Regions from separate parts of the Caballeronia sp. LZ008 genome, predicted to be linked through region 1. Evidence: predicted binding sites of a transcription regulator. Region 1 holds the regulator's gene; each other region holds the start of a gene.
What was found. The regulator LexA, encoded in region 1, represses DNA repair genes until DNA is damaged. The targets are predictions, from matches to a motif close to ACTGTATNNNNATACAGT.
Positions count from the first base shown of each region.

Region 2: a site for LexA is predicted at 2,227-2,244, ahead of QCE49_RS20930 (putative DNA modification/repair radical SAM protein). Genes of this name have one in related genera too.
Region 3: a site for LexA is predicted at 1,947-1,964, ahead of recA (recombinase RecA). Genes of this name have one in related genera too.

Region 1 covers NZ_JARUXK010000001.1:1,275,631-1,280,381, reverse strand. Annotated here, with positions in the region: gene cysW (sulfate ABC transporter permease subunit CysW) at 1-44, opposite strand, end outside; gene cysT (sulfate ABC transporter permease subunit CysT) at 41-925, opposite strand; gene QCE49_RS06065 (sulfate ABC transporter substrate-binding protein) at 1,016-2,038, opposite strand; gene lexA (transcriptional repressor LexA) at 2,297-2,974, shown strand; gene QCE49_RS06055 (hypothetical protein) at 3,172-3,498, shown strand; gene QCE49_RS06050 (DUF2939 domain-containing protein) at 3,598-4,197, shown strand; gene QCE49_RS06045 (universal stress protein) at 4,233-4,742, opposite strand.
Region 2 covers NZ_JARUXK010000003.1:392,701-397,451, forward strand. Annotated here, with positions in the region: gene QCE49_RS20910 (aldose 1-epimerase) at 1-881, shown strand, start outside; gene QCE49_RS20915 (hypothetical protein) at 892-1,191, opposite strand; gene QCE49_RS20920 (hypothetical protein) at 1,500-1,814, opposite strand; gene QCE49_RS20925 (hypothetical protein) at 1,922-2,143, opposite strand; gene QCE49_RS20930 (putative DNA modification/repair radical SAM protein) at 2,257-3,468, shown strand; gene QCE49_RS20935 (UdgX family uracil-DNA binding protein) at 3,468-4,751, shown strand, end outside.
Region 3 covers NZ_JARUXK010000001.1:440,388-445,138, reverse strand. Annotated here, with positions in the region: gene recX (recombination regulator RecX) at 1-755, opposite strand, end outside; gene recA (recombinase RecA) at 775-1,845, opposite strand; gene QCE49_RS02125 (response regulator transcription factor) at 2,128-2,856, shown strand; gene QCE49_RS02120 (sensor histidine kinase) at 2,862-4,433, shown strand; gene QCE49_RS02115 (MFS transporter) at 4,667-4,751, shown strand, end outside.

The sequences.
Region 1 (4,751 bases):
GCGTCGCGCTGTGTCGTCGTCTGCAATGGAAGCACCTTGCTCATGCCGTTTCTCCCGCTGCCAGGGAGACGTGGACCGGCGCCGCGCCCGTCTTGCTCGTGCGGCGCTGCAGCCACCATTGCAGCGTGTTGATCAACAGAAGCATCAGGAACGACACGCACAGCATCACGACGGCGAGCGCGGTCGCGCCGGCATAGTCGTACTGTTCGAGCTTCGTGATGATGAGCAGCGACGTGATCTCCGACTTCATCGGCACGTTGCCCGCGATGAAAATCACCGAGCCGTATTCGCCCAACGCGCGCGCGAACGCGAGTGCGAAGCCCGTCAGCAGCGCCGGAAAGAGCGACGGCAGCACGACGCGCCGGAACGTGAGCCAGCGCGTCGCGCCGAGGCACGCGGCGGCTTCTTCCTGCTCGCGCTCGAAGTCTTCGAGCACGGGCTGCACGGTACGCACGACGAACGGCAGGCCGATGAACGTCAGCGCGACGAGCACGCCGAGCGGCGTGAACGCGACCTTGATGCCGAGCGGCGCGAGATATTGCCCGATCCAGCCATTGCCCGCGTAGACCGCGGCGAGCGAAATGCCGGCGACCGACGTCGGCAGCGCGAACGGCAGATCGACCATCGCATCGACGATGCGCTTGAACGGGAACGTGTAGCGCACGAGCACCCACGCGACGAGAAAACCGAACACCGCGTTGATGAGCGCGCCGCCGAGCGCCGCGCCGAACGTCAGCCGATACGATGCGAGCACGCGCGGCGACGTCACCGCGCGCACGAACTGCGCCCAGTCGAGCGTCGCCGTCTTAGCGAAGGTGGCGGCAAGCGGAATCAGCACCACGAGGCTCAGATAAGCCACCGTGATGCCGAGTGTCAGGCCGAAACCGGGTAGCGCGCTCGGTTTCCTGAATGTGAGAGTCGTCATCCTTGAATCATCCTTTTTGCGCGCGGGGTGGGCGCGCGTTGCTGCTTCGGGCGCGCGGCGTCTTGAACGCGCCGCGTCGCCGGTTGACGCTTATTGCGGCTGATAGATCGAATCGAACACGCCGCCATCCGCGAAATGCGTCTTCTGCGCCTTGGTCCAGCCGCCGAAGGTGTCGTCGATGGTATAGAGCTTCAGCTTCGGAAACTGCTTCGTCAGATCGGCGGGCACCTTGTCCGAACGCGGCCGATAGAAATTGCGCGCGGCGATCTGCTGCCCTTCGTCGCTATACAGATACTTGAGATACGCTTCGGCGAGCTTGCGCGTGCCGTGTTTGTCGACGACCTTGTCGACCACCGCGACCGGCGGCTCCGCCAGAATGCTCACGGACGGCACGACGATCTCGAACTTGTCCGGACCGAATTCCTTCAGCGACAGGAACGCCTCGTTTTCCCACGCGATGAGCACGTCGCCCTGGCCGCGCTGCACGAAGCTCGTCGTCGCGCCGCGCGCGCCGGAATCCAGCACGCCGGCGTTCTTGTAGAGCTTCGTCACGAACTCCTTGGCGGTCTGCTCGTTGCCGCCCGGCTTGTGCTGCGCGTACGCCCACGCCGCGAGATAGTTCCAGCGCGCGCCGCCCGATGTCTTCGGATTCGGCGTGACGATCGACACGCCCGGCTTCGTCAGATCGTCCCAGTCCTTGATGTGCTTCGGATTGCCCTTGCGCACGAGAAACACGATCGTCGACGTGTACGGCGATGCGTTGTCCGGCAGGCGCTTCTGCCAGTCCGCGCCGACGAGTCCCTTGCCCGCGAGCGCGTCGATGTCATAAGCGAGCGCGAGCGTAACGACGTCCGCCTGCAGTCCGTCGATGACCGCGCGCGCCTGGCCGCCCGACCCGCCATGCGACTGCTTGAAGGTTACGGTCTCGCCCGTCTCCGCCTTCCACTTTTTCGCGAAAGCCTGATTGAAGTCCTGATACAGCTCGCGGGTCGGGTCGTAGGAAACGTTCAGAAACGACGTATCCGCCTGCGCCGGCGCCGTCATGATCAAACCCGCCGCGCCGAGCGTCGCCGCAGCAAGAAGCCGTCGCAATCCCGTGTTGATGCTTTGCATTCCCCGTTCTCCGTCTTATCGAATTGACGGAATCAGTCTAACGAGGCCTCTATATGATTGAAAATAATCGTTATTCACTTTTTTATACGTAAAACTGCTAAGAACGATATTCCTGGATGGAAGAAGCGCCGGCGGGCGCGATCCGACGGTGCGGAGGCTTCGTGGCCGCGAACTTAAAGTAAAGCTTGAAAAGCGCCAAATACTGTATAAAAATACAGTCACCTGTCCATTCATACAGTGCATCAGGGGCTCGAGCCAGTGACCAAAACATCAAAACTTACCGCGCGGCAGCAGCAGGTGTTCGAACTCATCCAGCGCGCGATCGACCGCACGGGCTTTCCGCCCACGCGCGCCGAGATCGCGGCGGAGCTCGGCTTCAGTTCGGCCAATTCCGCCGAGGAGCACCTCAGGGCGCTGGCCCGCAAGGGCGTCATCGAGCTGGCGGCGGGTTCGTCGCGCGGCATCCGGCTGCTCGGCGATGCATCTCGCATCGATCGGTCCGAGGAGCTGCCGCATCAGTTCACGCTGCCGCATCAGAGCATCATGCAATTGTCTCTGCCGCTCGTCGGCCGGGTCGCGGCGGGGAGTCCTATCCTCGCGCAAGAGCACATCTCGCAGCACTATGCGTGCGACCCCGCGCTCTTTTCCAGCAAGCCGGACTATCTGTTGAAGGTGCGCGGCCTCTCGATGCGCGACGCAGGCATTCTCGACGGCGATCTTCTCGCCGTGCAAAAGCGCAACGAAGCGAAAGACGGACAGATCGTCGTCGCGCGTCTTGGCGACGACGTCACGGTCAAGCGCTGGAAACGGCGCGCGGACGGCGTCGAACTCATCGCCGAAAACCCCGAGTATGAAAACATCTTCGTGCGCGCCGGCAGCGGCGATTTCGCGCTTGAAGGCATTGCCGTCGGGCTGATCCGCTCCGGCGAGTTCTGATGTTGGCCCGCGAACGGGCAAGGCACGAAAGTCGAAGCACATTACTTTCGCACCGAGACACGAAATGTCTCATTGACATCGCAAGATAGCCTCACCAACCGCTTTCGACACCTGATTCAGGCGTCTCACAACACAACAAGCATGACGGCCACCGCGCGCGGTGCGCCGCGGTGCGTCCTATCGTCTGGAGAGTCATCATGGAACGTTTTGCCCGTCTGCTGCCCTTCCGTCAATTCGGCCGCCTGCGCCATCTGCGCACGCTGATCGCCTGCGGCATGCCGCGCGCCGAAGCCACGCCCGATCTCTTCAACGAAATGCCCGCGTTGCCGTCCCGTCAGCCGGCCTTCGCTCGCGTTTCCCTCAACAGCACGGTGCACGCCGAGGCCGAGCAGCGCGCGCCAGTGCGCGTGTATCGCGGGCAATCGCGCGTGATTCTGGTGGGCAAGATCGACGAGGTTTCGCGCATGATCGACCGCTGCATCGCCGAGGAAAATGCCGGGCTGGCCGGCGGAATCCTCGCCTGAATGGAACGCCATCGCACGCACGACGTGAATTCACGGGATTTAACCGGCGCCCGCGCGGTCAATCGGTAATTCACGTTTTGCAAGAGGCTTGGCCCAAGCATGTCCCGCACTACCCGTTCTATTGTCGTTACGCTCGTCGTCCTGGTTATCGTCGCGGCGCTCGGTTTCGTTTACGCATCGCCTTACATCGCACTCGATCGCGTGAAGCGCGCGGCCGATGCGCGCGACGCGCAAACCGTCAACGAATACGTCGATTTTCCGGCGCTGCGCGCGAGCCTCAAGGACCAGATCGCGGCGCTGCTCACGCGTCGCGTGGATATTCAAAAGAGCGGGAATCCGCTTGCGATCATCGGTGCAATGATCGGCGCGGCGCTCGTCGGTCCGCTGGTGGATTCGTATGCCACACCGGACGGCGTCGCGGCGATTCTGAACGGCATCCCGCCGCGCGGCGATCCGGGCGAGCGTCCGCCGCAAGCTGGCGACGGCGCACCAGCGAATGCGGGGAATGCGCCCGCGTCCGGCGTCACGGCCGCACGGCAGCCGCCGAAAGAACCACCGCAGACGACGGCGGGTTATCGAAGCCTGAACACGTTCGTCGTCACGTATCAACACGGCGCCGGCGATGCGCGATACTCCGCGATCTTCCACCGCAACGGGCTCGTGTCGTGGAAGCTCGTCGCGGTCGATCTCAACGGTTGACGCGTCAAGCGTCGCGGTTCACGCTTCGCACCGCATCACGCCCCGGCTTCGGCCTTGACGGGCTTCGCCGCGTACGCCGCTTCGTCTTCCGCTTCGGCCGATTCACCGGCCTGACAGACGGCAACCAGGATGCTGCACTTCACGCGATCCAGCAGCGGCGTGTTGCCCGCGCCCATCCACCAGCGCGCGAGGCCGCTGCGGCAGCGATGCCCGACGACGACGAGATCGACCTGAAGGCTGTCGGCGAGCGCCGCGATTTCGTCGATCGGATGGCCGAACGCGAAATGTCCCTGTGCCTGAAGGCCACGCTCGCGCAGCCATTCGACGCCCTCTTGCAGGATGTCGCGCGCGGCCTCTTCGAAGCGTCCGCAGGCCATGTCGGTTAGCAGTCCGGCGCTCTGCGCGATGCTCGAGCGCATATCCACCACCGCGAGCACATGCGTCTCCGCATTCAGGTCGAGCGCGAGATTGGCGCCCTGACGCAGTGCCTTGCGGCCTTCTCTGGAGCCGTCGTAGCACAGCAGGATTTTTCGGTAGCTCTCCATCTTGACCTC
Region 2 (4,751 bases), on a different contig from region 1:
GCGTGCTGCTTGCGCCGCACGTGGGCGGATCGATCGCGGCCTTCGACGAAACGCGCGACGGACGTACGATCGACTGGTTGCGTCCCGCGACGCCCGCCGCGCTGGCCGCACGCGATCCGCTCGGCATGGCGAGCTTTCCGCTCCTGCCGTACTGCAATCGCATCCGCGATGCGCGCTTCGTGTTCGACGGTGCGCTCATCGATCTTTCCGGCGACGGCAACGCCTTTGCGCACGCGCTGCACGGCAACGCGTGGCGCTTGCCGTGGCGTGTCGGCGATGTGTCGGACGCCCGCGCGCGTCTGCATTTTTTGCACGAACCCTCGCGCGATGCCGCGCGTCACTGGCCGTTCGCATACGAGGCGACGCAGGACATCGCGCTCGATGACCACACGCTAAGCGTGACGCTCTCCGCGCGCAACCTGTCCGAGCGGCCGATGCCGTTCGGCATGGGACATCACCCGTACTATCCGCGCACGCGCAATACGCGCGTTCACGCACGCGTCGCGTCGATGTGGCACAGCACGCCCGATCTGCTGCCCACGCATGCGGGCGCGCATCCGTGCGTCGATGCGATGGCGTCGCAAGAAGGCATGTCCGCCGATGCCTTCGATCTCGACAACAACTTCGCCGGTTGGTCGCGCACGGCGACGATCGCGTGGCCCGACGAACGCCGCGCGGTCACGCTCAGCGCGCAAGCGCCGTTCGATGCCCTCGTGGTGTATGCACCGAAGTCGCATCCCGATTTGCTCTGCGTTGAACCGGTGAGCAACGTGGCGGACTGGGTCAATCTCGATGTCGACCGCGCCGCGAAGGGCGGCGCGGTGCTGGAACCGGGCGAGTCGGTCAGCGCGACATTCGCCTGGACGACTCACACGGAATAAGGCGTCGCGCCTACTGACCGAAGAAAACGTTGCAGTTCGCCGGGCTGCAGTCGCTATCGCGATGTCCGCTCGCGGAGGCGGGCTTCATGCCGCCGTACGCGGAGTCGCCGCCGGAGGCTTGTTGCGGCGTCGCGGCGGTTTGCGTCTGAGATTCATCGGGCATGGCCTGCGACATGTACATCGGGCGCATCGTCTGGACGAGTTGCTGCGCATCGGCGGGCATGCCTTGCGCGTGCGCGACACCGATTCCTGACACGACCGTGCATGCTGCCATCATCGCGAGAAATTTCGGGTTGATCTTTGCCTTCATGTTCCAGCTCCTTGAAACGAATGCACAAGCAGCCGGGAACGCGAGTCTCGGACTCCTTGCCGCTTTGCCGATGGACGGATGAATGGATCGAGCGCGGGCTCGCTTCGTCCGACGCGACAAATGACGACGCACCGGGCGCGACGAATGGCGCTCGGGGATTACCTTACGGCGATGGGAAGGCGCGAGAAATCCCTATCTGGCAGGGATACCTTGGTGGGGATAGGCGTGCGGGTTTAAAGAAGAAGCACGAAAAACGCGCCCGGACTTGCGAAAGTCCGGGCGCGCCGAAATGCGGAAACTCAATACGTTTATTCCGACTTGCCGGAGGTGCCGCTCGACATGTTCGATCCCGAGCTGCCCTTCTTGTGCATCTTGCTGCTGCCCTTGGACGAATCCATCGTGTTCGAGCCCGATGCGCCCGACGTCGAGCCGGTTACACCGTTGCTGTTCGGCGTGCCCATTCCGGTGCCGCCCTGACCGGCCCCGTTGCCGCCCGCGGTGCCGCCACCCGCGCCTGCGCCACCCGCGCCGCCGGCACCGCCGCCCGCGCCTTGCGCGAATGCCGCGCCCGACAAGCCCAGAATCATGGCCGACACAATCAAACTTCTCTTGGCGTTCTTCATGGTTTCCTCCCGTTGATCAACGATCTCGATGCGCGCCGCCTTGCGCAAAGCTGCGGCGTCGCAGATTACATTGCGCAATCACCGTGCCGCGGGAAGAAATCGAATTGTCATGCAGTCGCCTCGTCACACCACTCGATGGCCCACGCCCGCGCGCAATGGACGGCATCCGACTCGCTCGCGAACGCATCCAGCTCGCCGGATTCGAATACTTCCGCATGCGCGGTGCGCTCGTCCGCCGGACGCGTGATGCGTGCGTGCGCGTAGTAGCTGCCGTCTTCGTCGTGATGGGCGGTGCAGTCGATGTGAAACGTCTTGTAGTCGAATCGCATGAAAGGCTCCGAAAGAGATTGCGAGGGCAGGCGCGAAGCGTGCGATGCCGTGATTACCTTTGACTCCGCGCCTCTCGTGAGGTACTGTATAAACATACAGTACCATAATCAAGATGGATCTCTCCGAAAAGCTCGAAATTCTCGCCGACGCCGCCAAATACGACGCGTCGTGTGCGAGCGGCGGCGCGCCCAAACGCGAGTCGCGCGGCATCGATGGCCTCGGCGCGAGCACCGGCTCCGGCATCTGCCACAGCTTCACGCCCGACGGGCGCTGCGTCTCGCTGCTCAAGATTTTGCTGACGAACTTTTGTCTGTACGACTGCCGGTACTGCATCAATCGCCGGTCCAGTAACGTGCCGCGTGCGCGCTTCACGCCGGAAGAAGTTGTTACGCTCACGCTGGATTTCTACCGTCGCAATTACATCGACGGGTTGTTTCTCAGTTCCGGAGTGATTCGTTCGTCGAACTACACGATGGAGCAGCTCGTCCTCGTCGCGAAATTGCTGCGTGAGAAGCACGGATTTCGCGGCTACATCCATCTGAAGACGATTCCCGATGCCGATCCCGAACTCATCGCGCAAGCGGGACGCTATGCCGACCGTCTGAGCGTGAACATCGAATTGCCGACGGAAATCAGCCTCGAGCGGCTCGCGCCGGAAAAGAGCGGCCGCACGATCAAGCTGGCGATGGGCAACATCCGCGTCTCGCGCGAGGAATCGGAAGCGGAGCCGCGCGCGCCGAAGTTCGCGCCGGCGGGGCAGAGCACGCAGATGATCGTCGGCGCCGATGAAACCGACGACCGCACGATCCTCGGCACCGCCGAAACGCTGTACGGCTCTTATCAGCTAAAGCGCGTGTATTACTCGGCGTTCAGCCCGATTCCTGACAGCCCCTCGGGCGTGCCGTCGAAAGCGCCGCCGCTCTTGCGCGAGCATCGGCTGTATCAGGCGGATTTTCTGATGCGCGGCTACGGTTTCGCCGCCGCCGAACTGCTCGGCGATGCCGGCAATCTTCCGCTCGATGTCGATCCGAAACTCGCGTGGGCGCTTGCTCATCGCGAGCGCTTTCCCGTCGATCTGAACGCCGCGCCCGCGCGCATGATCGCGCGCGTGCCGGGCATCGGCATGCGCAACGCGAAGCGCATCGTGGAGTTGCGGCGCGAGCGGCGCGTGCGCTATCACGATCTCGTGCGGCTGCGCTGCGGCATGGACAAGGTGAAGCCGTTCGTCGTCACGGCGGATTACCGGCCGCCGCTCGACGAAGCGCCTTCGGACAGTCTGCGGCGCGCGCTCGCGACCGGCCCGGTGCAGCTCTCGCTGATCTGATGCACGTCATCGCCATCGACGACGAATTCGACGGCTGGCGCGTCGCCGCGCTCGATGCGCTCGCGCAAAAGCTCCCGCCCGAATCGATCGACTGGCGTACGGCTCAGGCGGAGCCGGCGTTGTTCAACGAGTCGGCGCGATCGGCGAAAGCGGCGAAGGCAGCGGATGCGCCGCCTATCCGCGTGTCGCGCGAACTCGCATCGCTGCTGAAAGACGCCGCGCATTTTCGCGACGCGCGCCGCTGGAGCATTTTATATCGCGTGCTGTGGCGCTGGGCGCAGGGCGACCGCTCGGTGGCATCGCCCGCCGATGAAGACGGCGCGCGCCTCTACAAGATGGCGAAGGCGGTGCGCCGCGCGCAGCACGACATGATCGCGTATGTGCGCTTCCGGCAGCGCGACGCGTCGCTCGGCGCGCCGGAATTCGTCGCGTGGTACGAGCCGGATCACGACGTGCTCGCGTGGGGCGCGGAGCATTTCGCCGCGCGCATGGGACGCTCGACGTGGCTCATCGCAACGCCCGACGGCGCCGCGATGTTCGACGGCGAGCGCCTGCAACTGGAGCGCGGCCGCGCGCTGGCGTCGGATCATGCGGCGGTCTTGCCGGATGCCGCCGAAGCGCTCTGGATGACCTACTACCGCAGCATCTTCAATCCGGCGCGACTGAACGAATCCGCGCTCGAACAGCATATGCCGGTACGTTTCTGGAAAGGGCTGCCGGAAGGCGCACTGATCCCGAAGCTCGTCAGCGATGCGCGCGGCGGCGCGCGACGCGTCGCGCAGGCGCAAAACGTCGGCGCGCTCGGCGGCAAGGCGGTTCAGGTCGATGCGCTCGCAGCGCAGCCGGAGCGGGACGCGCCCACATCGCTCGATACTTGCCGCCGCTGCGATCTGTGGCGCAACGCGACGCAGGCAGTGCACGGCGCCGGTCCGTCCGATGCGCGCATCATGCTGCTCGGCGAACAGCCCGGCGATCAGGAGGATCTGAAGGGCGAGCCGTTCGTCGGACCGGCCGGGCAGCTGCTTCAGGACGCGATGCAGCGTGCCGGCGTCGTGCGCGAGCACGTCTATCTGACCAATGCGGTGAAGCACTTCAAATGGGAGCCGCGCGGCAAGCGCCGTCTGCACAAGACGCCCGCGCAGCAGGAGGTCGAAGCCTGTTCGTACTGGCTCGAACAGGAACTGCACGACGTCGGCGCGAAGGTGATCGTCACGCTCGGCGCGACCGCGTTGGCCGCGCTTTTCGGACGGCGCGCGACGCTTTCGGCGCATGTCGGGCGCGTC
Region 3 (4,751 bases), 840 kb from region 1:
TCGGCGGTTTCGCTGATGAGCGTTTCGCCGACGGCATGCCGCTTCAGCTCGCTGATGATCCTGCTGCCGCCCATGCGCGACGCCCGCCGATGCACGACGCTCTCGACGAAGCGCTCGTTCGACAGCCAGCCATCGCGCTCGAGACTGTCCAACAGGGATTCGAGCGGAGCGGCTTCTTCGACGTACGGACGCAGCTTGCGCGACAACTCCGCGCGGCTGTACTCGCGACGCGACAGGAACGCGAGCGCGCGGCCCTTCAACGAGCGTTGCGGACGTTTGGGATTGTTGACTTCGTTTGCCGATGTCTTGCGGGTGCGCTGGCTGGAGCGGCTATAAACCGTTTCGCCGGAAACGGCTGGCGATGGCTCGGAAGGCACGCATTGTTCGAAGGGCTCGAATGGATCGGCGTCTTCGAATGGGTCCGGCGGGTTAGCGGACGGCGGGCTGCGATCGGCGGGAGGCGCCTTCGGCTGCGCTGTCGCCTGCTTCAGTAAGGCGCGAGCTTGTTCCAGGCGGGCCGCGCGATCATTCGCGTCTACGCTGCTTTCATCCCTTTTAACAGGCTCGAAAACGCGATGCGCCGACGCGAATGACTTCGCGCCGGCGCGTTCCTTGTTGCTGCGCCTGAAGCCGCCTGACTTCGACGATGCACCGCGCCGCTCGCTGCTTCGCTCGTAGCGATCGACGGAATCGGAATCGTCGCCGGTTCCGTTATCCGCCGGGTCTGCCTTGGATCCGAGCCGGCGCGTCTGCATCTTCCTTCAGGCTCGATGCTTACTCGTCGTCGGCCGCTGCGGCGCTTGCGACGACAGCTTCGCCCAATGCAGCGACGCCCAGCGATTCGCGGATCTTGTTCTCGATCTCGCGCGCGATGTCCGGATTTTCGCGCAGGAATTCCCGCGCGTTGTCCTTGCCCTGACCGATGCGATCGCCGTTGTAGCTGTACCAGGCCCCCGCCTTGTCGACCAGCTTCGCCTGCACGCCCAGATCGATGATTTCACCCTGACGCGAAATGCCTTCGCCATAAAGAATGTCGAAGATGGCTTCGCGGAACGGCGGCGAGACCTTGTTCTTCACAACCTTCACGCGCGTCTCGTTGCCGATGACTTCGTCGTTCTTCTTGATCGAACCGATACGGCGGATATCCAGACGCACCGACGAGTAGAACTTGAGCGCGTTGCCGCCCGTGGTGGTTTCCGGGTTGCCGAACATCACGCCGATCTTCATGCGGATCTGGTTGATGAAGATGACGAGGCAGTTCGTGCGCTTGATCGTGCCGGTGAGCTTGCGCAGCGCCTGCGACATCAGACGCGCTTGCAGACCCGGCAGCGAGTCGCCCATTTCGCCTTCGATTTCCGCCTTCGGCACGAGCGCCGCGACCGAGTCGATCACGATCATGTCGATGGAGCCGGAGCGCACCAGCGCGTCCGCGATTTCGAGCGCCTGCTCGCCCGTGTCCGGCTGCGAGATCAGCAGTTCGGGCACGTTCACGCCGAGCTTGCCGGCGTACTGCACGTCGAGCGCGTGTTCCGCGTCGATGAACGCCGCCGTGCCGCCGAGCTTCTGCATCTCCGCGATCACCTGCAGCGTGAGCGTGGTTTTACCCGACGACTCCGGACCGTAGATTTCCACGACACGACCGCGCGGCAAGCCGCCGACGCCGAGCGCGATGTCCAGCCCGAGCGAACCGGTGGAAACCACTTGAATGTCTTCGACCGCCTCACCTGCGCCGAGCCGCATGATCGACCCTTTGCCGAATTGCTTTTCGATCTGCGAGAGCGCGGCGGCCAGGGCCTTGCTCTTCTCCGCAGTCATGCCAGCGGGGCCTTTCTTGCTTTCTTCCATGAATCGTCCTTTGCTATGATGAACGGCGTCTGAGGCAGTGTTCACGGGGTTTTTCGCCGCTCGATCGAGCATACGAAACCGCCCTTCCCACTCACGCAGACACTGTATAAAAAAACAGTGGTTTTTGCAAGCCTGTCGCGGCGTGGCGCAGCTTTTTTTCCACGTCGCCCAAGCACGCAAGAACCACGAACACCTGGAGACCGCCGCGCCGGGCGACACACGGTGCCGGCAATGCCGATGCGCTTGATCGCGCATGCATGGCGTACAAAGGCGCACACGACGATGCGAATCCTCATTGCCGAAGACGACAGCATACTCGCGGACGGGCTCGTCCGATCACTCCGCCAATCGGGATACGCCGTCGACCATGTGAAGCATGGCGTCGAAGCGGACACCGCCCTTTCCCTGCAAACTTTCGACCTGCTGATCCTCGATCTCGGCCTGCCGCTGATGCCCGGTCTCGAGGTGCTGCGCCGCCTGCGCGCGCGCAATTCGCAGATGCCCGTGCTGATCCTCACCGCCGCCGATTCCGTCGACGAGCGCGTGAAAGGTCTCGATCTCGGCGCGGACGATTACATGGCGAAGCCCTTCGCGCTCAACGAACTCGAAGCGCGCGTCCGTGCGCTCACGCGCCGCGGCGCGGGCGGCGGTCCGACCGTCGTCCGGCACGGCTCGCTCGCCTTCGATCAGATCGGGCGCATTGCGACCATCGGCGATCAGGTCATCGATCTTTCGGCGCGCGAACTCGGCGTGCTCGAAGTGCTGCTGCAGCGAACCGGCCGGCTCGTATCGAAGGAGCAGCTCGTCAATCACCTGTGCGAGTGGGGCGAGGAAGTCAGCAATAACGCGATCGAGGTCTACGTGCATCGGCTACGGAAGAAGATCGAGCCGAGCGGCGCGAAGATCATCACGGTACGCGGTCTCGGTTACACGCTGGAGAAAGCGGCCGCCACGACGAACGGCGCGGGCGGGCCGCACGCCGGCGAGTCCGCCAGCCATCACTATAAGTAGGCCGCATGGCGTCGCCCGTTTCCCACGAAACTCAGCGAAACGCACAAGCGAACGACGACTCCGACGCGCTGCGCGACGCGCGCTACGCGAATCCGTTCGCGCCGCCCGACGAGCTCGAGCCCGACGCCGAAACGCATCCACGCTCGCTCTTCGGCGAGATTCTCGACTGGATGCTGGCGCCGCTGCTGCTGCTCTGGCCGATGAGCATCGCGGTGACGTATCTGGTCGCGAAATCGATCGCGAACGGGCCGTTCGACCGCGCGCTCGAAGCCGACGCCTACGTGCTCGCGCGCCAGATTCAGCCGGTAAACGGCGTCGCGGAACTCCGTCTGCCCGACGCGACGCGCGATTTCCTGCGCGCCGATAACGTCGACAGCGTGTTTTTCCAGGTGCTCGGCACGCGCGGCGAACTCGTCGGCGGCGATCGCGACATGCCCTTGCCGCACGACGACGATCGTCCGCAGCCGGGCATCGTCGAGTTTCGCGACGATGTGCTGCGCGGCAACGATATCCGCGTCGCATACACGACGGTCGATCTGCCCGGCCTCGCGCCCGGGCGCGATCCGCACAGCGCACAGCCGGTGCTCGTGCAGGTTGCGGAGACCCTCGACAAGCGCAGCCAGCTCGCCAACGACATCATCAAGGGCGTGATCCTGCCGCAGTTCGTGATCCTGCCGCTCGCGATCATCCTCGTATGGTTCGGGCTTTCGCGCGGGCTCGCGCCGCTGCACGCGCTGCAGTCGAACATCCGCGCGCGCCGCCCCGACGATCTGTCGCCGCTGCAGGCCGGCAGCGCGCCGCCGGAGATCGCGCCGCTCGTCGCGTCGTTCAACGACCTGCTCACGCGCCTCGAACAGAACATGGAGTTCCAGAAGCGCTTCATCGCCGATGCCGCGCATCAGATGAAAACGCCGCTCGCGGGCCTGCGCATGCAGGCGGAACTCGCGATGCGCCAGGACGTCTCGACGGAAGTGCAGCGCTCGCTAGAACAGATCGCGATGAGTTCCGAGCATGCCGCGCGTCTCGTCACGCAATTGCTCGCGCTCGCGCGCGCCGAGAATCGCGCGACGGGGCAGATATTCACGCGCATCGTCCTGACCGATCTCGCGCGGCTCGCGGTGCGCGACTGGGTTCAGGCGGCGCTCGCGAAACGCATGGATCTCGGTTACGAGGAGCCGCCGTTTGCGGTCGAAGTGGAAGGCAATGTCGTGATGCTGCGCGAGATGCTGTCGAACCTGATCGACAACGCGATCCGCTACACGCCGGCGGGCGGGCGCATCACCGTACGCGTGCGGACCGACGACGACGATCTCGATCTCGTGCATCTGGAAGTGGAAGACACGGGACTCGGCATTCCGGCGGCGGAGCGCGAGCGCGTGGTCGAGCGCTTCTATCGCATTCTCGGGCGCGACGGCGACGGCAGCGGACTCGGTCTTGCCATCGTCAAGGAGATCGCGGCGATGCACGGCGGCGCGCTCGCCATCGAGGATCACGTGTATCAGGACAGCCCGCGACTCGCCGGAACGCTTGTCCGCGTCAGTCTTCAGCGGGTTTTTCCTGCCCGGGACAAACCCTGAGCGCGAGCGCGGCAGATTCGCATTTCGCGCGCACGAAGCACGAGCATAGACGAATTTAGACGGTCGTTCGCATCACATATGCGCGGCTTCGGCGCAAATCCTCGTTTCGGACGTCACTCGCGTCCGGACACGCCGCGTCAGAACGCCGTAAGTTTTCGTTCCAATAATCCTTTGCACCGGGAGCCGCCTTATCGCGGACCGATGTAATCGAAAATCAGAACAGGAGACGATGCATGGCTACGGTCGAAGGGCGCGTGTCACACGCACCGATGACGGCGGAGGAGAAGAAGGTCATCTTCGCTTCGTCGCTCGGCACGG